Regions from separate parts of the Marinobacterium sp. xm-a-152 genome, predicted to be linked through region 1. Evidence: predicted binding sites of a transcription regulator. Region 1 holds the regulator's gene; each other region holds the start of a gene.
The links. The regulator LexA, encoded in region 1, represses DNA repair genes until DNA is damaged. The targets are predictions, from matches to a motif close to TACTGTNTANNTANACAGTA.
Positions count from the first base shown of each region.

Region 2: a site for LexA is predicted at 3,373-3,392, ahead of recN (DNA repair protein RecN). Genes of this name have one in related genera too.
Region 3: a site for LexA is predicted at 3,592-3,611, ahead of ruvC (crossover junction endodeoxyribonuclease RuvC). Genes of this name have one in related genera too.
Region 4: a site for LexA is predicted at 2,656-2,675, ahead of uvrD (DNA helicase II). Genes of this name have one in related genera too.

Region 1 covers NZ_WBYI01000001.1:124,416-130,190, forward strand. Annotated here, with positions in the region: gene topA (type I DNA topoisomerase) at 1-1,105, shown strand, start outside; gene XMA152_RS00635 (DUF6586 family protein) at 1,105-1,614, shown strand; gene XMA152_RS00640 (thioesterase family protein) at 1,617-2,084, opposite strand; gene XMA152_RS00645 (SulA-like leucine-rich domain-containing protein) at 2,214-2,618, opposite strand; gene lexA (transcriptional repressor LexA) at 2,630-3,241, opposite strand; gene dinG (ATP-dependent DNA helicase DinG) at 3,393-5,510, shown strand; partial or broken gene XMA152_RS00660 (DEAD/DEAH box helicase) at 5,535-5,775, shown strand, end outside.
Region 2 covers NZ_WBYI01000003.1:2,531-8,305, forward strand. Annotated here, with positions in the region: gene dnaJ (molecular chaperone DnaJ) at 1-498, opposite strand, end outside; gene dnaK (molecular chaperone DnaK) at 613-2,538, opposite strand; gene grpE (nucleotide exchange factor GrpE) at 2,644-3,234, opposite strand; gene recN (DNA repair protein RecN) at 3,401-5,077, shown strand; gene XMA152_RS03080 (outer membrane protein assembly factor BamE) at 5,145-5,465, shown strand; gene XMA152_RS03085 (RnfH family protein) at 5,497-5,775, opposite strand, start outside.
Region 3 covers NZ_WBYI01000009.1:48,530-54,304, reverse strand. Annotated here, with positions in the region: gene tolR (protein TolR) at 1-229, opposite strand, end outside; gene tolQ (protein TolQ) at 239-916, opposite strand; gene ybgC (tol-pal system-associated acyl-CoA thioesterase) at 929-1,345, opposite strand; gene ruvB (Holliday junction branch migration DNA helicase RuvB) at 1,352-2,365, opposite strand; gene ruvA (Holliday junction branch migration protein RuvA) at 2,367-2,999, opposite strand; gene ruvC (crossover junction endodeoxyribonuclease RuvC) at 3,045-3,563, opposite strand; gene aspS (aspartate--tRNA ligase) at 3,905-5,668, opposite strand.
Region 4 covers NZ_WBYI01000002.1:256,591-262,365, forward strand. Annotated here, with positions in the region: gene polA (DNA polymerase I) at 1-263, opposite strand, end outside; gene XMA152_RS02870 (homoserine kinase) at 370-1,335, shown strand; gene XMA152_RS02875 (GAK system CofD-like protein) at 1,402-2,571, opposite strand; gene uvrD (DNA helicase II) at 2,703-4,907, shown strand; gene XMA152_RS02885 (inorganic phosphate transporter) at 5,064-5,775, shown strand, end outside.

The DNA of each region.
Region 1 (5,775 bases):
CTCGACAATTCAAGATCGTGGTTACGTCGAAGTTCAAAACCGTCGCTTCTATGCACAAAAAATGGGCGATATCGTTACGGATCGTCTGGCTGAAAGTTTCCCAGACCTTATGGACTTCAGCTTTACCGCGCGTATGGAAGAGAAGCTGGATGATGTGGCAGATGGTGACATCAACTGGAAGGATCTTCTTAACAACTTCTACACACAGTTCGAAGGCGAACTGGAAGCGGCTCAATCAGCGGATGGTGGCATGCGTGCCAATGATCCAACCGAGACCGATATCAGCTGTCCAGCATGTCAGCGCCCAATGATGATTCGTACGGCAACGACGGGCGTCTTCTTGGGTTGCTCTGGTTATGCTTTGCCACCTAAAGAGCGTTGTAAAACGACCATCAACCTGATTCCTGGTGATGAGGTTGTCGCAGTGGATGCAGACGATGAGGCAGAGTCACGTCTGCTTCTAGAGAAGCACCGTTGTGGTAAATGTGGCTCCTCTATGGACTCCTACTTGATCGATGAGAAGCGCAAGTTACACATCTGTGGTAACAACCCAGATTGTGACGGCTTTGAGGTCGAAGAGGGTAACTACCGTATCAAGGGCTATGAAGGCCCTGTAGTCGAGTGTGATAAGTGTAGCGCTGAGATGCACCTTAAAACGGGCCGTTTCGGTAAGTTCTTTGGTTGTACCAACTCAGAGTGTAAAAACACACGTAAGCTGCTCAAGAATGGTGAAGTGGCTCCGCCTAAGATGGATCCAGTTCCGATGCCGGAGCTTAAGTGTCAGAAGGTTGACGATACCTACATCCTGCGTGATGGAGCCAGTGGTCTATTCCTGGCAGCAAGCCAATTCCCACGTAATCGTGAGACCCGTGCACCTCTGGTCAAAGAGTTGATTCCACATAAAAATGCGATTGACCCTAAATATCACTTCTTAATGGAAGGGCCTCAGCAAGATGAGCAGGGTAACCCCGCTCAAATACGTTACAGCCGCAAAACCAAAGAGCAGTACCTTATGACGGAAGTTGACGGTAAGGCGACTGGTTGGAGAGCTTACTTCACCAATGGTATGTGGCAAATTGAAGCAGCCAAAGCTAAGAAGCGTTAATGGCTGACCTATACTCCCAGCGTGTGAATCAAACACTCGCGTTTGCACAATATGCGCTGGTGGGTATCAACACTGAGTTGACCGGTGAATCGACCAATCGTATGAAGCTTCGTGGCCTGCAAGAGGCTGCGCTGTTTCATTTAGACAGCGCCTATAAAGCCTATCTTAATGAGTTGGCTGAACGTGAGCGTGTCCTGCTGACCCAGTCGACACCCTCTGAATTGAGCAAGGCTTTTAAGCAACAGGGAATCCATTCCAGTGAGTTGGATGAGATGGAGCTGCTCTGTCAGGATTCCGGTAGTTGGTTGTCTAAGTTGATCAGTGCCATCAAAGCTATTCATAAACCCCTACCTCCCTCGCAAGAGAGCGCTAGCCAATCTGACATAGCAATTATAGATTTAGCGAAAGAAGCGAGCCTTGAGGAGCAACTTGAGACTCAGTTGCAGGGTTGGTATGAGCAGTTACGAGCGATGATCCTGAGGCATCGCTCTAACGCGCAAGAGTGGTAAACTCAGTTCATTCCTTTTGTTTCAACACCCTTCACAAAGAGATGATCATTCAGATAGTGTCTTGTCGCATCCGCAAGTGGGGCTGATTTGCGACTGCTCACATCCATCTGAACAATGGTCGTCTCTGCCGTCGCGACACAGACGTCATCTTGGAACAGCACCTGGTAGAGCCCAAATGAGCTGGTACCCACCCGAGTTACACCGGTGCCAATATCCAGACGTCCTGGCCAGGTGATTTCACCTAGAAAGTTCAAATGCAGACTGGCAATGACAAATTCGCAATTGTCATTGGCCAGTGGGTCTTTTGGATCGTAGAGAAATTCGACACGGCCTGTCTCTAGGTAGGTACTGAATGCGGCATTGTTCACGTGGCCCTGACGATCGGTATCGGCATAACGGATCTTATCAAATGTTTGGATAGGGAAGTCGGTTAACTGATACGGCTGCTGATTTGGCTTGTGCGATCCCACACTATTCTCCTTGTAAGTGGTACTCCTCTATTGAGCCTATGATGGTTCAGGGTCTGATTCAAGCTAAATAAAAAAGCCGCTCAAAGAGCGGCTATGGGGGTCTTTGCTACAACGCAGCAAAGGGGGAGGCTAAATTTTTTTACGTACCAATAGACACTCTGTTTCGCTAGAGATCTGAGTGCGTTTCAGTTGGCTGACTAACGCGTCATCGGCAGGGTCATTGTGCCAGCAGATCAGTGTGTGACAGGTTCCCGCTTGCAGTGCGCGCTGAGCCAGTTTGTCTAAACCATGGCGCTTATCACGACGAAGTATCCACACTTTTTTGAGGTCGACACCTGCATCCGCCAGCACCTGCTTAGTCAAAGATTTTGGCGGCTCTAACATAACCAGCCAGCTCTCTTTTTGACTTAATGCGGCAAGCATCGGCAGAAGCATGGTGTTCAGATTTACCTCTGAGGTGTGCTGAACCAGCTCAGTCAAAACCAGTGGTTTAAGACCCGCATCATTCTGTGCAAATTGATTGTAAGCAATCATGGTGATTACCTTTAAAAGTCATTCTGTTGACGAATTACGCCAACACCCAAGCCTTCGATGGTTAACTGCTCTTCACGAAGATCAACTTTAATCGGGTCGAACTCTTCGTTCTCTGCTATCAAGTAGACCATGTGACCATCGCGGTGGAATCGTTTTACCGTGACATCTTCACCGACACGAGCAACGACTATCTGACCCTCACGTGCTTCACGTGTTTGGTGAACTGCTAAAAGATCACCATCCATAATGCCGATGTCTTTCATACTCATGCCGCGGACACGGAGTAGGTAGTCTGCTCTTGGGCGAAAGAAGTCTGAACTGATGGTGCAGTAATCATCGATGTGTTGTTCTGCGAGGATGGGTTCACCTGCGGCAACTTGACCGATGATCGCTAGGCCCTCCTGCTCCTCCTCTTCACCGACGATACGGATACCGCGAGAGGTGCCAGGGATCATCTCAATGGCCCCTTTACGTGCTAAGGCCTTTAGGTGCTCCTCTGCTGCATTGGCAGATTTAAACCCTAGATCGCGAGCAATATCGACGCGTGTAGGTGGAAATCCTGTTTCATCAATATGGCGACGGATGCAATCAAGCACCTCTTCTTGACGATTTGTAAGCTTCATAAACGCCCCCTATGACAGTACTGATTGGAATTTAAATGACTGTCTGTTTATTCAGTATTTGTATTTTTATACAGTATTTTAAATGTCGTCAAGTTTTTTCTGTTTGTATATCCAGTATTTTTGTATGATGGCCAACTAATTCGGAGGCGATGTGCTTAACAAAGAGACCCAAACCACCATACAGACAGCTTATCGCGCATTTCTAAATGCTCGCGATTTAAAGGCTCGTTATGCACAAAAGCATATGATTGCAGCGGTCGCACGGCAGTTGGGTGGTATCTTGTCGGACGATGCGGGTCAGCGTCTGGGTGAAAATCATCTGGTCGCCGTAGAGGCTGGAACGGGCACCGGTAAAACCATTGCTTACCTGCTGGCCGCACTTCCAATAGCGCAGGCTAAAGGTAAAACGCTGATCATTTCGACCGCTACCGTTGCGCTTCAGGAGCAGCTTTTATTAAAAGATCTTCCTGAGTTGGCTGAGCACGCCGGTATTGAATTTAAGTACGAAATTGCTAAAGGGCGTCGGCGCTACCTCTGTGTTAGCCGATTAGAGTCTCTTCTTAGTAATCAGCAGGATCTTTCACAGTCAGCCCTGTTTGAAGATGAGTTGGCCCAAGTTTTGGGGCCTGAACAGATCAAAGAGTACAGCGGCCTGTTGGATGAGTTTGCCAGTGGTCGTTGGAAGGGTGATCGTGATGAGCTAGAGCGCAACCTGGATGATGAGACCTGGATGCCGCTTACCTCAGACCATATGCAGTGTACTAATCGTCGCTGTGCGCATTTCAACGCCTGTCCGTTTTATCGTGCTAGGGCCGATATTGAGACAACCGATCTCTTGGTGGTCAACCACGATCTTGTACTGGCTGACTTGGCGTTAGGCGGTGGTGCGATTCTTCCTGAACCGGCCGATTCAATCTACATATTTGATGAGGCGCATCATCTGGGTGATAAGGCGACTAACCACTTCGCGCTCTCTATGCGAGTTAAAGCGAGTGAAAAGGCCTTCAAAACCCTGGAGCGTCAGTTAAAAGGGCTGTTGGATGAAGCGGATTCTGCATTGGTTTTGCAAGATCCAATCAGTCGTATTCAATCCAGTCTCAATGTGGTTCAGGGGCATTTGCAGCGTCTGGACGATCTAGTCTCTGAACAGTTTTTGCCACTCCCGGTGGATGAGCGCAGGTTGCGCTACCCGCAAGGCAGGGTACCCGACAGTTTGGCTAGCCTGACACGTGAATTGGCTCAGTTTTTATCACAGGTTGATCCTCAGTTAGAGAAGATTATTAATGCCCTTAAAGGGGCGATGGAAGATGAAGAGTCTGCACTCGATAAGGGTGTAGGGGAGCGCTGGTTGCCACCGCTAAGTACCCAGTTTAGCCGTGTCCAGAAGATGATGTGGCTGTGTAGAAGTTTTTCGCAAGATATTGAAAATGAAGAGGATAAAGTTGCAAGGTGGTTGGTTCGTCATGAGTCTGAAGCGGGTCGCGATATTGAACTTCACAGCGCCCCTGTCTCCGCTCAAAACCATCTTCAAGATCTGCTCTGGGATCAGTGTTACGGTGCGGTTTTAACCTCAGCAACGCTAACGGCCCTTGGGCGGTTTGATTCCCTCTTTACTCAATTGGGTCTCCCTTTGGATACGCCAGCACTGCGAATGCCTAGTCCTTTTGACTACGCCAATAAGGCCGTTTTGCATGTCCCGAAAATGAAGTTCGATCCTTCAAAAGCGGATCTTCATACCGAAGAGGTTGCTGATTGGCTTAACCGAGAGTTACCCAATTTAACCTCTGTATTGGTTCTGTTTACCTCTTGGCGCCAAATGCGTCGAGTCGAAGAGTTAATGGATACCAAACTGCTGTCGCGTTTAACGGTTCAAGGTGAACTCAGTAAGCAAGCGATGCTGATAGAGCACAAAGCGAGAATCGACCGTGACGAACCCAGTGTTATTTTTGGTTTGGCGTCGTTTGCAGAGGGTGTAGATCTACCCGGTCACTACCTAAAAGATGTTATCATTACCAAGTTGCCTTTTAGTGTTCCAGATGATCCTGTGGATGCGACCTTGGCTGAGTGGATAGAAGCCCGCGGTGGTAACCCTTTCATGGAGATAAGTGTACCCGCAGCCTCTATCAAACTAACTCAAGCGGCAGGCAGATTACTGCGTACGGAGAATGATTCCGGTCGTGTTGTTTTACTTGATAGGCGTGTCGTGACACGTCGTTATGGACAGCAGTTGATCGATGCGCTTCCTCCTTTTGCGCGCCATTTTGAATGATCTATTGATTGAGAGATCCCGATTTTGACTACAGATACCAACCCTGAACAGCAACAAGGTAATCAAGATTCAAATGAAAAGCGGCGTCGCACCCAGCGTCGTCGTCCCCGCAAAAGCCGTGACGACAAACCTCGTCGCTCGCAAGAGTGGAGCCTTGATCAGTTTGTTGTAGAGCCTCAAGAGGGTAAGGATCGTTTCCACGATTTCTATCTGCCAGACTCATTGATGCGTGGTATTCATGAGCTTGGCTTTGAGTACGCAACAC
Region 2 (5,775 bases), on a different contig from region 1:
ACAGGTACCACAGGTCTTAGCCGTAGTACCCTTCTTAGCGCCGCTACCATCACAGGTTTCACAAGAAACGTAGGTAGGAACTTTTAGCGTCTTTTCACAACCGCGAACGGCCTCTTCAAGACTCAAATCAAGGTTGTAACGCAGATCGGCACCGCGACGCACGCTGGAACGACCGCGACCACGACCACCGCCGCCACCGAACATGTCGCCAAAGACATCGCCAAAGATATCTGAGAAGCCACCTTCAAAGCCACCGCCCATACCACCTTGGCCACCCAAGCCAGCATGACCATACTGATCGTAGGCCGCTTTCTTCTGCGCATCAGACAACACTTCGTACGCTTCACTGATCTCTTTAAACTTGAGTTCAGCCGCCTCGTCATCCGGGTTGCGGTCAGGGTGATACTTCATCGCTAGGCGACGGTAAGCCTTTTTGATGTCACGGTCAGATGCATCACGAGAGACACCTAAGAGTTCATAATAATCTTGCTTGCTCATACTGCGTGTAAACCTGTAATTACGCTATCGTGAATATGACAACGCGGGAGTAAAGACCCCCGCGCTGACACACGATTTTGTGAGAGTCTTAACTCTCGTTATTGCTTGCTAAGCTTACTTCTTGTCGTCTTTGACTTCTTCAAACTCAGCATCAACAACATCATCGCCTGCATCGCGAGCCGCTTCAGCTTCAGCGCCTTGGCCAGCTTCTGCTTGTTGTGCAGCGTCTGCATACATCTTCTGAGCAACACCCGAAACCGCTTCCGTTAGCGCTTCAGTTTTTGCTGTGATCTCTGCAGTGTCAGAGCCTTTCAACACCTCTTCAAGTGCAGTGATGGCTGCTTCGATGTTCGATTTCTCTTCATCAGAAGCCTTGTCACCCGCATCTTCTAGCGTCTTACGTGCTGTGTGAACCATGGCATCACCCTGGTTACGAGCAGCCGTTAGCTCTTCAAATTTCTTATCTTCTTCAGCGTGCGCTTCGGCATCCTGAACCATCTTCTCGACTTCGTCATCGCTTAGACCAGAAGAGGCTTTAATAACGATCGACTGCTCTTTACCAGTCGCCTGGTCTTTAGCAGAGACGTTTAGGATACCGTTAGCATCGATATCGAAGGTTACTTCGATCTGTGGCATGCCACGTGGTGCTGGTGGGATATCCGCAAGGTCGAAACGGCCCAGCGACTTGTTCTGAGTCGCTTGCTTACGCTCACCCTGAACAACGTGAATGGTTACCGCTGTCTGGTTGTCTTCCGCTGTCGAGAAGGTCTGAGACTTACGCGTAGGGATCGTCGTGTTCTTGTCGATCAGTGGTGTTGCAACGCCACCCATGGTTTCGATACCTAGAGTCAGTGGTGTTACGTCCAGTAGAAGAACGTCTTTAACATCGCCTGAAAGTACCGCACCCTGAAGGGCAGCACCCATCGCTACCGCTTCGTCTGGGTTAACGTCTTTACGTGGCTCTTTACCAAAGAACTCAGCCACTTTCGCCTGCACCATTGGCATACGAGTCTGACCACCGACGAGGATAACGTCGTCGATTTCAGAAGCGGATAGGCCAGCATCTTGCAGTGCAATGCGACATGGCTCAAGTGAACGTTGTACAAGATCTTCAACCAGTGACTCTAGCTTCGAACGAGACAGTTTAACGTTCAAGTGTTTAGGACCTGTTGCATCCGCAGTGATGTAAGGCAGGTTAACGTCAGTAGACTGTGCCGATGAAAGCTCAACTTTCGCTTTCTCACCCGCCTCTTTTAGACGCTGTAGCGCTAGCGGATCGTTGTGTAGATCGATGCCAGACTCTTTCTTAAACTCGTCTGCTAGGTAGTTGATAACCGCAAGGTCGAAGTCTTCACCACCTAGGAATGTATCACCGTTGGTTGCGAGTACTTCAAACTGGTGCTCGCCATCAACGTCTGCAATTTCGATGATCGAGATATCGAAAGTACCACCGCCTAGGTCGTACACTGCGATCGTGCGATCACCCGCCGCTTTGTCCATACCGTAAGCAAGTGCAGCAGCAGTAGGCTCGTTGATGATACGTTTAACTTCTAGACCTGCGATACGACCCGCATCTTTAGTTGCTTGACGCTGAGAGTCGTTAAAGTATGCCGGAACCGTGATAACCGCTTCTGTCACAGACTCGCCTAGGTAATCTTCAGCAGTCTTCTTCATCTTCTTAAGAACTTCTGCAGAGATCTGTGGTGGTGCTAGCTTCTCGCCTTTCACCTCAACCCACGCATCACCGTTGTCCGCTTTAGCGATGTTGTAAGGCACCATCTTGATGTCTTTCTGTACAACATCGTCTTCAAAACGACGACCGATTAGACGCTTGATCGCGAATAGCGTGTTGTCTGGGTTAGTAACTGCCTGACGTTTCGCCGACTGACCAACCAGAGTTTCGCCTTCTGCTGAGTAAGCAATAATCGACGGAGTGGTACGATCGCCTTCAGCGTTCTCAATAACTTTAGTTTTATCGCCTTCAAGTACTGCTACACACGAGTTGGTAGTACCTAGGTCAATACCGATGATTTTACCCATGTTTAAATCTCCTAATGACACCGCGCTGGGTGTTTAAAACTGTTTTACCTTAACCCCTATATGGGTGTGGTCTTTCAAATATCAAGTCTGGTTTATAAAAAGGTCTTAACCTTTAGCGACCATCACCATCGCAGGACGAACTAAGCGACCATTAAGTAGGTAGCCCTTCTGCATCACCGCAATAACAGAGTTTGGTGCTGCACCTTCCGCTTCAACCATCGACATCGCTTGATGGTGCTCTGGGTTGAACGCCTCACCCTCTGGGTTGATCACTTCTAGATTGAATTTAGCAACGCCATCGATGAACATTTTGTGCGTCATCTCAACGCCTTCACGAAGCGGTTTAACTACCTCATCTTCGACCTGGCTCGCCTCAATAGCGCGCTCTAGACTGTCGATGACCGGCAGTAGCTCTTCGGCAAATTTCTCAACAGCAAACTTACGCGCTTTATCCACCTCAACCTCAGCACGACGGCGCTGGTTAGCGATCTCCGCTTGGGCACGAGGTTCAAGCTCTGCCAGCTGTTTTTGCAGCTCAGCAATCGTCGCATTCGCAGCGGCTAGCTCTTCTTGAAGGGATTCAACGGTCAGCTCTTCCGTCTCAACCAGTTCAGGCTCCACAAGATTCTCTTCAGCCGTCGCGTCGACTTGACTCTCTTCAACCTGATCTTGGTGTGTCTGATCTTCATTCGCCATGGTGTTATCTCCAGAATCATTCAATCTTGTCTCCTATGTGGTATCGGCCAACTGAAATTCAACCCTTCCGCGCGCTTTTTTGACCTAAGGCTGCACTTTTCTATTGCCTAATCCACAAATATTGGTTAAAAACACAGTAACTGTATATCTAAACAGGTATTGAGCCATGTTAACGCTACTCAGCATTCGAAACTTTGCGATCGTCTCGACACTCGACCTAGAACTAAAATCGGGCATGACCGTCGTCAGCGGTGAGACCGGTGCCGGCAAATCGATCATGCTTGATGCACTGGGATTAGCCTTAGGCAAACGTGCAGAAGCCGACTCGGTTCGAGAAGGGGCGAAACGAGCTGAGATTAGCGCTGCGTTCGATATACAAGCACTACCCGAAGCGAAACGCTGGTTAGAGGCGAATGAGCTAGAGTCGGAAGAGATTAACGAGTGTATTTTACGCCGTACACTGAGTGCCGACGGTCGCAGCCGTAGCTATATCAATGGCCACCCCTGCCCACTGAACCGCGTCAAAGAGCTGGGTGAGCTGCTTGTCGATATACACGGCCAGCACGAACACCAACGCCTATTAAAGCGTGATTTTCACCGCACCCTGCTAGACAACTACGCCAAAGCCAATGAGACAGCACTGGAAGTACGCAAACTCTTTACCCAGTGGCAATCGAAGCAGAGTGAGTTGAAACGCCTTCAAGACATGAGTGAAGAGGCGAATGCGCAACTGCAACTGCTGAGCTATCAAACGGAAGAGCTCAACCGTTTAGACCCTCAAACAGGTGAACTGCAAGCCTTAGAAGAGGAGCAGAAGATACTCTCCAACGCAGGGTCAATCCTTAACAGTGGCCAACAGATCCAGATGCTTCTTAGCGAGGGTGAAGAGAGCAACGCCACAGCGGTACTCAACCAAGCACTGCACCTATTGGGCGACATCGAAGCGGACTCACCTGCACTACAGCAGACCGCCGAGATGCTAAACGCTGCTCTGATTCAAGTGGAAGAGGCCGAACGCGAGTTGAGCCATTTTGTTCAACGAGTTGAGTTGGACCCTGAGCGCTTACAAGAGGTGGAAGATCGCTTAACCAGCATCTACGATCTAGCCAGGAAACACCGCATTGCGCCAGAGCAGTTACCGGAATTAAAAGACCAACTAAATACTGAACTCGACTCTTTGGCTCATGTCGATGAGAACTTAGAGCAACTCGAATCCGAGGTTGCTACGGCTAATGCCGCATTGATTGAGAAAGCTCGCCAACTCAGCAAACTACGCAGCAAAGCAGCCAAACAGCTTGATAAAGAGGTGAATGAACAACTTGCCATGCTGGGCATGAACAGTGCACGTTTCACAGCCAGCCTGAGTGATATCGATCCTAAATACATTACGGCCCAAGGCTTGGAAGAGATTGAGTTCCTGATCAATACCAATCAGGGCCAAACCGCAAAACCGCTGGCCAAAATTGCCTCGGGTGGTGAACTGTCACGAATTAGCCTTGCGATTCAAGTTGTAACGGCTAAGACGACTGACACCCCGACACTCATTTTTGACGAAGTCGATGTCGGTATTGGCGGAGGCATTGCCGAAGTCGTTGGCCGACTGTTACGTCATTTGAGTGAACGAGCACAGATTCTCTGTGTCACACACCAACCTCAGGTGGCTTCACAAGGAACCCAACACCTGTTTGTCAGCAAAGGCGCAGACACCGGTTCGGTTGAGACCAAAATCACACCACTCACCGAAAATCAGCGCATTAATGAGATCGCTCGAATGCTGGGTGGACTTGAGATGACTGATACCACCCTTGAGCACGCTAAAGAGATGCTGACCAGCGCGCTATAGACTGGTCGATTCAAACAGTGGCGTGTAAACTAATGCCACTTTGAACAGTAACAGGAACAACCTGAACATGCGCAAGCTCATCATCTCTGCCTTTCTTGCTACTCTCGTGACCGGCTGTACAACCTTTCCAGGCGTGTACAAAATGGATGTTCCGCAAGGCAACCAGGTGACACAAGAGATGGTAGATCAGCTTCGCCCTGGAATGACGCCGAGCCAAGTTCGCTATGTGCTAGGAACACCCCTGTTAACGGATACCTTCAACCAGAACCGATGGGACTATGTCTTCCAGTTGGTACAAGAGGATGAAGTGGTAGAGCTACGTCAGTTTCGCGTCTACTTTGAAAACGACAAGCTGGTGCGTTTGGAAGGCGATCTGAAACCTCAGTAACGCAGAGCTCAACGAATACAAAAAAGCCAACTTACGAGTTGGCTTTTTTGGCTTTAGCTTCGGCTGCTCGACGAGCGCGAACCTCTTTAGGGTCAGCAATTAACGGGCGGTAGATCTCTACTCTATCACCGTCACGCAAGACCTCTGCTTTAGGGTCCTTGATCGCACGACTGAAGATACCCATTGGGTCACTGTTGATATCGATCTGTTTATACAGCTCAGCAATGCGCGAGCGAACAACCGCATCATATGCCGTTGTACCCTCTTCTACTTGCAGAGCAATGATCTTCTGTTCAGTCGGCAGAGCATA
Region 3 (5,775 bases), on a different contig from region 1:
CCAAATTGATGTAGTAAAGTCCTTCTGCATCAACCGTCACGATCAATGGCTCTTCATCTTGAGTCTCTACAGGCTCAGAGGAGGCTTTCGGGAGTTCCACATCAACGCCTTGAGTCAACATAGGAGCTGTCACCATAAAGATAATCAGCAGAACCAAGGTCACATCGATATAGGGTACGACGTTAATCTCTGCATTCAATTTGCGCTTTGTGCGCTGACGCCTAATCATCTTTTACCCTTAACGAGCATGAACGCGACGGTAAAGAATGCTAGAGAACTCATCGGCAAAGGTTTCGTAACTGTTCAACAGAGAATCCACCGATGCTGAGTAACGGTTGTAGGCCACCACGGCCGGAATCGCCGCAAACAGACCTATAGCCGTCGCGACCAAGGCTTCTGAAATACCCGGCGCTACCGAGGCAAGGGTCGCCTGCTGAACGTTAGCCAGACCACGAAACGCATTCATGATACCCCACACGGTTCCAAACAGACCGACATAGGGGCTGGTAGAACCCACCGTTGCAAGGAAAGGAAGGTGCGCTTCGAGCTTCTCCTCTTCACGTGCCATTGCGACACGCATGGCTCGCTGCACACCGTTCATCACCATATCCGGATCAGCATTTGACTGCTGTGTCAGACGTGTAAATTCTTTGAGTCCAGCACGGAAAATATTTTCAGCTCCGCTCTCTGAATTAGGTTCAGCATTGGCTTCGCGGTAGAGCTGACCTAAATCAGCACCCGACCAAAAACGCTCTTCAAATGCTTTAAACGCTTTTTGTGCACCGCTAATGACGCGGCGACGTTGAAAGATAACAACCCAAGATAAAAACGAAGCCGCCAAAAGCGACAACATAACTAACTGGACGACGAAACTCGCACCAAATACGAGACTCCAAATCGACAGCTGATCTTCCACACTCAACTCCTGTTAATCCCAAGCTTCCGGATGCGCTTGGGTGATTGATGTAATTAACTCTTTTGGCCAGCGTTTCGGACGCATGGCTCCAGTGACGGATATCACTTCAACTTCTGCTTGGCAGAGGACTCTATCAGATCCCTCCTTAACAACAGCTTGCAGAAATTTAACACGTGCACCTTGCGGTTTTTTGACGGTTGTTCTGACAATTAACGAATCATCAAGCCTAGCCGGCGCTAAATATTGCGCCTCCACCGAACCAACCACAAAAATCAAATTTTGCTGTGACAGTTCGTGCTGCGACCAACCCGCCGAACGCAACAACTCCGTCCGAGCACGCTCCATAAATTTTAGATAATTAACGTAGTAAACAATACCGCCAAAATCGGTATCTTCTATGTAGACTCTGACAGGCCACTGAAACGCCATAATAAACTAGTTTCCTTCAGGCTTATCGACACCAAAGTATCGGTAAGCATGGTCGGTTAGCACCCGCCCTCTTGGCGTGCGCATGACAAAACCTTGCTGAATCAAATAGGGCTCGAGAACGTCTTCGATGGTGTCACGCTCTTCGCTAATGGCTGCCGCAAGACTGTCCACACCAACAGGACCACCACCAAACTTTTCTAGCATGGCGAGCAGCATTCGACGGTCCATGTGATCAAAACCATGTTGATCGACATTGAGCATATTCAATGCCAGATCAGCCATCTCTTCGGTGATACGCCCATCCCCTTTCACTTCAGAGAAGTCACGTGCACGGCGCAGGAGCCGGTTGGCAATACGAGGAGTACCGCGAGAACGACGTGCAATCTCGTGCGCACCACCCTCATCGATTTCAGAACCACTTAAACGTGCCGTTCGCATGACAATATTGGTCAGATCGGCAATCGAATAGAACTCTAACCGCTGCACAATACCGAAACGATCACGCAGTGGTGACGTCAATAAGCCGGCACGTGTCGTAGCACCGACTAACGTAAAGGGGGGCAGTTCCAGTTTGATCGATCGTGCAGCTGGGCCTTCACCGATCATGATATCGAGCTGGTAGTCCTCCATCGCGGGATAGAGTACCTCTTCGACACTGGCACTGAGTCGATGAATCTCGTCTATGAAGAGCACATCTCCCGGCTCAAGATTGGTCAGAAGAGCTGCAATATCACCCGCTTTCTCTAAAACAGGGCCAGAGGTGGTTTTAATTTCACTGCCCATCTCATTGGCAATAATATTGGCCAGTGTGGTTTTACCCAATCCTGGCGGGCCAAAGATCAGAGTATGATCCAGTGCTTCATTACGCTTGCGAGCGGCATGGATGAAGATCTCCATCTGCTCTCGAACTTGCGGCTGACCTTCATAGTCTTGAAGTGTCTTAGGGCGAACCGCGCGATCATGCACCTCTTCATTGGGTGTCTTAACCGGCGATATAAAACGATCAGGTTCAATCTGCATCTTAGCTTGCCACCATCATCTTAAGTGCCTGACGAATCAACGATTCTGTATCGGCCGTCTCACCCAATTCGGTGACCGCTTTTTCAATCGCCTTAGTTGCTTGCAGCGGTTTATAACCCAATGCGACCAGTGCCGTCTCTGCATCTGCTCTGTAATCGACGGTAGGCTTCGCATCCACGATGGGCATTGCAAAATCACTCAGTTCCGCTTCAACACGGGTCGGTAGCTCAAGTCGATCCAGCTTATCCTTCATCTCGATGATTAAACGCTCAGCGGTTTTTTTACCGACACCCGGCAGACGTACCAGGGCTGTACTGTCCTCATGCTGAACCGTTCGAATGAACTCTTGGACGGAGATACCCGAAAGAATGGTCAACGCCAACTTAGGCCCCACCCCATTCACCTTGATCAGGGTTCGAAACAGAGTGCGTTCGTTTTTGTCGGCAAATCCATAAAGAAGCTGTGCATCTTCACGCACAACGAAGTGTGTATACAGCGTTACAAAGGTGCCGACGTCCGGCAATTTGTAGAAGGTATTCATGGATGCTTCCAATTCATAACCGACACCGGAAACATCTATCAGCAACTCTGGAGGTGACTTCTCTACCAATTCACCTGTTAAACGACCTATCACAATCTGACCTCAATAAAGTAACGCATTGATATTATTCGAAAGCACTTACAATCTCCATCGCCCTTTTACTGAACGACGAGTTCCCGCTGTCGCTATTAAGCCTTGACGGGTATAGGCATGACAGAGTGCGATGGCCAGCCCATCAGCCGCATCGACCTGTGGCAACCCCGGAAGTGACAAAATACGCTGCACCATCATCTGGACCTGCCCCTTATCCGCAGCGCCAGTTCCAGCTACTGCCTGCTTCACCAGGCGTGCCGCATATTCATGAACCTCTACGCCTCGATTGACGGCCGCTACGATAGCGGCCCCTCGTGCCTGCCCTAACTTAAGCGCAGAGTCAGCGTTACGAGACATAAAGACCTGCTCTATCGCACACTCTTGAGGCTGGTAGCGCTCAATCAGTTCAGAGACACCGCTAAAGACTTGATTTAACTTATCAGGAAGGGTCGCATCCGCGATTTTGATACAACCACTGGCAACGTACTCAGCCTTATTACCCTGAGCATTGATGATGCCGTATCCGGTAATTCTTGAACCTGGGTCGATTCCCAATATCAGCATCGGTCGCCTGTCGTAGTGATTGTTTTAATGCTGTATATACTAACAGTAGTTGTGATTGAGACCAATACCTTAAACAGACAGCGGTTGACAGGCTAAAGCCAGTCACCGGAGCATTAAATTCGATTAGCAAGTCCAATCGATCGCGGTTTGGCGCGGGGCGCCAATACGCTCCTATAGTAGGACTTTGCAACGATCTCTCTGCGTAGCTCGACTGTAGGAGCGAATTTGAGCGCAGCGAAAAACCGCGATCAACTCGCATCTGCGAGTTGTAAGTCTTTCAGCATTTTCCAGAGACACAAAAAAACCGGCTTACCGCCGGTTTTTTTTAATCAAACACTAGATTAAGGTGTTTTACGCAACTTGATGTTTAGATCACGCAGTTGAGCCGCGCTCACTTCACCCGGCGCTTCAGTCATTGGACATGCCGCTGACTGAGTTTTAGGGAAGGCGATCACTTCACGAATCGAAGTAGAACCTGTCATCAACATAATCAAGCGATCAAGACCGAACGCCAGACCCGCATGTGGTGGCGCACCGAACTTAAGCGCGTTCAATAGGAAGCCAAACTTCTCGTCCGCCTCTTCATCACTGATACCCAGTACTTTGAAGACCGCTTTCTGCATCTCTTGATCGTGGATACGAACCGAACCACCACCAAGCTCACAACCGTTAAGAACCATATCGTAGGCACGTGACAGCTGACCTTCAGGCTGAGCAATCAACTCCTCTGGTGAACAGCTCGGTGCTGTGAATGGGTGGTGAAGCGCTGTCATGCTGCCATCGGAGTTCTCTTCAAACATTGGGAAGTCGACAACCCATAGTGGCGCCCACTCACGCTCAAGCATGTTAAGGTCTTCACCCACTTTGATACGCAGCGCACCCAAGGCTTCGTTAACGATGTTGGCTTTATCCGCACCGAAGAAGACAAGATCACCATCTTTCGCTTCAAGGCGCTCCATAATCTGCAGCGCAATCTCTGCACCCAAGAACTTAACAATTGGAGACTGAAGGCCTTCAGCGCCAGCCGCTAGATCATTCACTTTAATCCACGCCAAACCTTTCGCACCGTAGATTGATACGAACTTAGTGTACTCATCAATCTGCTTACGAGTCAGCTCTGAACCGCCCGGTACTTTAAGAGCCGCGACGCGACCTTTTGGATCCGTTGCTGGGCCAGCAAACACTTTAAAGTCGACAGTTGCGACAAGGTCTGCAACATCAACCAATTCCATAGGAATACGCAGGTCTGGCTTATCAGAACCAAAACGCTGCATCGCCTCAGAGTATGGCATGTGCGGGAACTCGCCTAGATCGATGTTCAATTGATCTTTGAACAGGCCACGGATCATATTTTCAGTGATTGCCATCACCTCGTGCTCATCAAGGAATGAGGTCTCGATATCGATCTGAGTGAACTCTGGCTGACGATCAGCACGCAGGTCTTCATCACGGAAACACTTAGCAATTTGGTAGTAGCGATCAAAGCCAGAGACCATCAGCAGTTGTTTAAACAGCTGTGGTGACTGAGGCAGTGCGAAGAAGCTACCTTCATGAGTACGGCTTGGGACTAGGTAGTCACGTGCACCCTCTGGTGTAGCACGAGTCAGAATCGGCGTTTCGATATCTAGGAAACCTTGATCTTCAAGGTAAGCACGAACCTGGTGAGTCACTTTAGAGCGGAAACGAAGCTTCTCTTGAATCTCTGGACGGCGGAGATCGACGTAGCGGTGACGAAGACGAACATCTTCACCCACTTGCTGGTGCTCATCCAACTGAAAAGGAGGAGTTTCAGCCTTGTTCAGGATGATCAGCTCTTTACCCAGCACCTCGATAGCACCCGTTGGCATATCCGGGTTGGTAGTACCCTCTGGCCGAGCACGAACAAGGCCTTTAACCTCAACTACGAACTCGTTACGGCAGCTATCCGCCAACGCGAAACTCTCTTCGCGATCTGGATCAAACACAACCTGTGTCAAACCCTCACGATCACGAAGATCTAGGAAGATTACGCCACCGTGGTCACGACGACGGTGCACCCAACCTGCCAGGGTAATTTCTTGTCCAATATGTTCTTCACGAAGATCGCCGCAATAGTGGCTGCGCATAACTCTGCTGTCCTATCTACTAAAACCCGCTGAAACGAGTATTAACTAAAATGGTTAGGCCTATGGCCGAAAGGCGGGAATTATACCTGAATTAACAGGCTATTACA
Region 4 (5,775 bases), on a different contig from region 1:
TCATCGGGCATCGGAGGACGCTGTGCTTTGTATTCAGGATAGATCTCATCACGGAAGGTTTTACCCTTAGCATCGAAGATGACCGCCACAGGAGAGTTTGGATAACTCTTTAGCAGACTGCGCATCATTGAGGTGACCAGTCGCACCGCACCGCTTGGACGTCCGTCGGATGTTCTTAAATCAGCCTGTTGTGACGCAAAGAAGGCGCGGAACAGATAAGAGGAGCCATCAACGAGAACTACGGGGGCTTTTGTGTCGGTCATAATAAGATATCTATTGTATTTTTAAGCAAGGCACACAATCATAGACAAAAGCGCTGCTGCACCCAAGCTTTAGCAGCAGATAGCCCCTGATCATTGAGAACCAACCATGGCTGTATACACTCAGGTGTCTGACACCGACCTCGACAAACTGCTCGCTGATTTTGATATTGGCCAGGCCGTGGCACTTAAAGGCATTGACGGTGGTATTGAAAACACCAACTTTTTCTTAACAACAGAAAAGAGCGGCCAGCAGGCGGAGTATGTACTCACTCTCTTTGAAGAGCTTGACAGAGATGAGGCACCTTTCTTTGTTGAACTGGGCAGCTGGCTAGCGAAACGTAATGTTCCCGTCTCTTATGCCATCGAAGATCGCAATGGCATTGGTCTGAAACAGATCTCAAAAAAACCGGCCATTATTCAACCGCGATACCCCGGTGCACACCTAAAACGCGAGCTTATGACGGCCAATCATTGTGCTCAAATCGGCACAGCCCTTGCACACTACCACCAAGCCTCTAAGGATTTTTATCTAAAGCGTCAGGCACACCGTGGGGTATTTTGGTGGCGCAGAGAGAGTGAACGACTCGCGCCTTTTATCGATTCAGAGTCTCGTGATCTGCTATCCGAAGAGGTCGCTCGGTTTGATGAGCTACGCGACACCTACACCAACCTGCCGATGGGCATTACCCATGGCGATCTTTTCCATGACAACGCGCTGTTCCATGAGGATAAGCTGACGGCAATTCTGGATATCTACAATGCGGCAACCGCCTACTGGCTCTATGACCTTGCGATTGTCGCCAATGATTGGTGTCTGGATGAGAATCTGCAGATTGATCCGGTGAGAGAGCAAGCGCTGTTAAAAGCCTATTCAGCGATTCGCCCCTTTAGTGCAGAAGAGCATGAGGTTTGGCCGCAGCTGACTCGTACCGCCGCGATGCGTTTTTGGCTATCACGCCTTGAGCCTTGGGTTGATGCCCAGCAAGGCAACGGCAGCGATAAGACACTGAAAGACCCTGATGAGTTTAAACAGGTGCTGATGCACCGAATTAAATCGCCGAGTCAGCTGTAGGAACGAATTTCTACATTTAAGAGAGTGGTGTCAGACCGAAGGTCATATATGGTCTGACCCATCTATCTATGCCAGTGATAATAAAGCTTCCGCCAACTTAATCTCGTCGTAGCGATCTGTGCGTTCAGGATTAGCCAGATCAACATCCAAAAGCTGAATGCCACGCTTACCAAGCCAGTTTAGAAACTCTGCATCAATGCCACTCAACAGTGTGGAATCGGTCAGCAGAATATCGATACAGCGCTCCGATCCACCTTGAAAACCACCGCCTGCATCTCGAGCAACAAATCGTTCCAACTGCTCAACCTGCTCCTGCAAGGTCATACCAAACTGCTCAGGATCCATACCTAAATTTGGGACATACACTTTGCTGGCAGGGTTATCCATGATCGCTTTACCCACCCCTTTGGGGAGTAGGTTAGCCAGAATACTGCTATAGAAACTACCGGGCGGGAAGACGACCAGATCTGCTGAATTGATCCAACCTCTCTCTTGATCAGCCAAATGCGATTCCGTGCCCTGCGGCAAATGCAGATCAAGTAAGGCGATACGCTCATTTAATGGCTGGGACTCTTTTCCTGTCATCCGATGCTGCCCGATGATCTCTCGCCCACTCTCTGTCGTCACTTTCAGTTCACCGCACTCGTCCGTAACAGTGCGTACTTGGCCTCTAACATGAACCAGACGACTAAACAGCAGAGCAATAGGATCTAATGATCGATTATGGCTCAGGTAGCCCCCCGCCAATATCAGATTACCAATACTGGCTCGCCTGAAGTCAAAATCCTTGGGGGCTGACTCAAGAAAGTAGTTTAAAAAATCACAAATAATGCTCTGAACTGGCTCGGGAATGGACTGAACGCGCCTGTCGTTGCGTTGTTGCATCGCCTCGACCCTTGCACGTAATAACGACTGTGATTCATCGGTCGGCAGGCGGTACGCAAACAGCTCGGTCACTTCAGGGTGACCGTCGAGTGAAGCGTCAGCTAACGCCATCATGCGGGAGCGCAAATCGCCAACAGCAGGCATATCAAATGCTTTTCGCAACACAGCGGAGCTGCCGCCAGAGTCAAAGGGGGTCACTAAATGAATAGAATTATGAGTGTATCGTTTGAGTATCTGCGAAAAGCCATTCAACGCAGTGCCACCGCTGAAAAAGAGCAGCCTCGGCCCGGTAACAGGGTTGGCTTGATACTCAGCCAAACGGGCAGTCGTATGGTCAGCAGATAAGGGCATTCACTACTCAATGAAGGTGGATATGTCATCCCAGTGTAAGTTTGCTGCGTAGGAATGCCAAGACTCCCATAATAATTATGCGTATACTGTACGCCCATTCAGTAATTTCTCTTTTTGAGCAGTGCGGCACTATGGATGTAACTCACATTATCGACTCCCTCAACGATGCGCAGCGTGAAGCGGTTACCGCGGATATTAGCAACCTTCTGGTGCTGGCCGGTGCAGGATCAGGCAAGACGCGTGTCTTGGTTCACCGAATCGCTTGGTTGATAGAAGCCGAGCAGATTTCACCCTATTCGATATTGGCGGTTACCTTTACTAATAAAGCGGCTAAAGAGATGCGTGGACGTATCGAGAGCCTGCTCAACGTCAATGTGCATGGCATGTGGGTCGGTACTTTCCACGGCTTGGCGCACCGACTGCTTCGCTCGCACTGGCAAGAGGCCGGGCTGCGTGAGAACTTCCAGATCATGGACTCCGATGACCAGTTACGTTTGGTTAAACGCATCTCTAAGGAGATGGGATTAGACGATTCACGCTGGCCGCCGAAACAGATTCAGTGGTACATCAATGCACAGAAAGATGAAGGGCTACGCAGTAAACATCTAGAGCGCACCGGTGACCTGGTACAAGACACCTTAATACGTGTCTATGAGGCGTATGAACAAGCCTGTGATCGCGGCGGCATGATCGATTTTGGTGAACTCCTGCTGCGCTGCCTTGAACTGCTGCGTGATAAGAACCCACAACTGCTGCAGCACTACAAAGAGCGCTTCCGTTACGTCTTAGTAGACGAGTTCCAAGACACCAACGCCATTCAGTACGCTTGGTTGCGCCTGCTCTGTCAGGGTGAACACAAACTGATGGCCGTGGGCGATGACGATCAGTCGATTTACGGCTGGCGTGGCGCACGTATTGAGAACATTCAAAACCTTGAGGCACACTTTGGTGGGCTTAAGACCATCAAGTTAGAGCAGAACTACCGCTCGACAGACAACATTCTGTCTGCGGCCAATGCCGTCATTCGCAACAACTTTGGACGACTGGGTAAGGAGCTGTGGACCGAGGGCAATCAAGGCGATCCTATCAGCCTCTACGCAGCCTTTAATGAACAGGATGAAGCGCGATTCATTGTCGATCGCATCGCACAGTGGGTATCGGATGGTAATCGTCGTGACGAGAGCGCCATTCTCTACCGTTCCAACGCACAATCCCGTGTGCTTGAGGAGATGCTGATCCGTGCCGCAATTCCCTATCGCATCTATGGCGGCCAACGATTCTATGAGCGTTTAGAGATTAAAAATGCCCTCGCCTACCTGCGCCTAATAGCCAACCGCGATGACGATACGGCGATGGAGCGCGTCATTAACGTGCCAACCCGAGGCATCGGCACCCGCACCATTGAAGAGGTACGCGATTACGCGCGAAGCCAAGGCATATCAATGTGGCGAGCCTCGAACGAGATTATCGAGCATAAGAAACTACCTGCACGTGCCGGCAATGCACTGCAGGCCTTCTTAGATCTGGTCAATCAGTTGACGGTTGATACAGAAGAGGCATCCCTGCAGGAGCGGACAGAACATACCATTCGCTTCTCTGGACTGATTGCTCACCATGAAAAAGAGAAAGGTGAAAAAGCTCAATCACGCATCGAAAACTTAGAAGAGCTAGTGACCGCAGCGCGCCAGTTTGAGCAGCAGTGGTCCCAGGAGGAGAACCCTGAGTTCCCTTCCGTGCTGGCAGCCTTTCTTGATCAAGCTGCACTGGATGCCGGTGAATCACAGGCGGATCCCAATACCGACAGCGTTCAACTGATGACACTGCACTCAGCGAAAGGCTTGGAGTTCCCGCTGGTCTTCCTATGCGGTATGGAAGAAGGCTTGTTCCCACACAGCATGTCGGCAGAAGAGCCCGGACGTTTAGAAGAGGAGCGCCGCCTCTGTTATGTAGGCATTACGCGTGCCATGCAGAAACTCTACATGACCTATGCTGAGTCCCGCCGACTTCATGGCCAAGACAACTACAACCGCCCTTCACGCTTCATTCAGGAGATTCCATTGGAGTTGATAGAAGAGGTGCGCCTGAATGCTAGCGTTCGCCGACCGCTTTCGAGTGGCTCGGATATGGAGGTCAGCTTCACACCACAATCCGCTTTTGCCAGCGAAGTACCCGATACTCAGCTCAGTTTAGGCCAGAGAGTCAATCACCCTAAATTTGGTGACGGCATGGTCATAAACTTTGAGGGGTCCGGCCCGAAGGCTCGAGTACAAGTGAACTTCGACTATGAAGGCACCAAATGGCTAGTCGTTGGTTTTGCTAATCTAACAACGCTGTGAATAAAACATTTCAGTTTGTTTAAAGAAAAATTACACCTGTGTAACATTCTTGTAACAAAAGTGTATTTAAATGGCGTCAACTTAAATTAGCGACTACTTTAAGTAGTGGTAAATCAATGAACCAAGCAAGAGGAGCTTCTCTTGGAAATTAAAGACATGAATAAGCTTGATAAAGCGACAGCATCTAACCGTGGCGATGTTATGCGCATCGGTTACGCCCTGCTCTTCCTAGTAGGTATTGTTCTCTTTATCTCAGCACAAGTTGGGGATATCCCAGGAAGTTACATCCTTGTCATTGCCGCAATGATCGGTGGTTACATGGCAATGAACATTGGTGCTAACGACGTAGCCAATAACGTGGGCCCAGCAGTAGGTTCAAAGGCGCTTACCCTAACAGGCGCTATCATTATCGCGGCTATCTTTGAAGCATCGGGTGCTTTAATCGCCGGCGGTGACGTTGTCAGCACAATCAAAAAAGGGATCATCAACCCAGAAGTGATTGGTGATGCTGATACCTTTATTTGGTTGATGTTAGCCGCACTTCTAGCGGGTGCGTTATGGCTTAACCTAGCAACAGCTGTTGGTGCTCCTGTCTCTACTACTCACTCTATTGTTGGTGGTGTATTGGGTGCTGGTATCGCTGCAGGCGGTTTTGGTATTGCTAACTGGGACAAGATGGGCGCGATCGCAGCAAGCTGGGTGATCTCACCTGTACTTGGCGGCCTGATTGCAGCTGGTTTCCTATACCTAATCAAACGCACCATTACTTATAAGTCGGACATGCGTGTTGCAGCTAAGAAGATGGTACCTCTGCTGATCATGTTGATGGCTTGGGCATTCTCGACCTACCTAGCACTTAAAGGCGTTA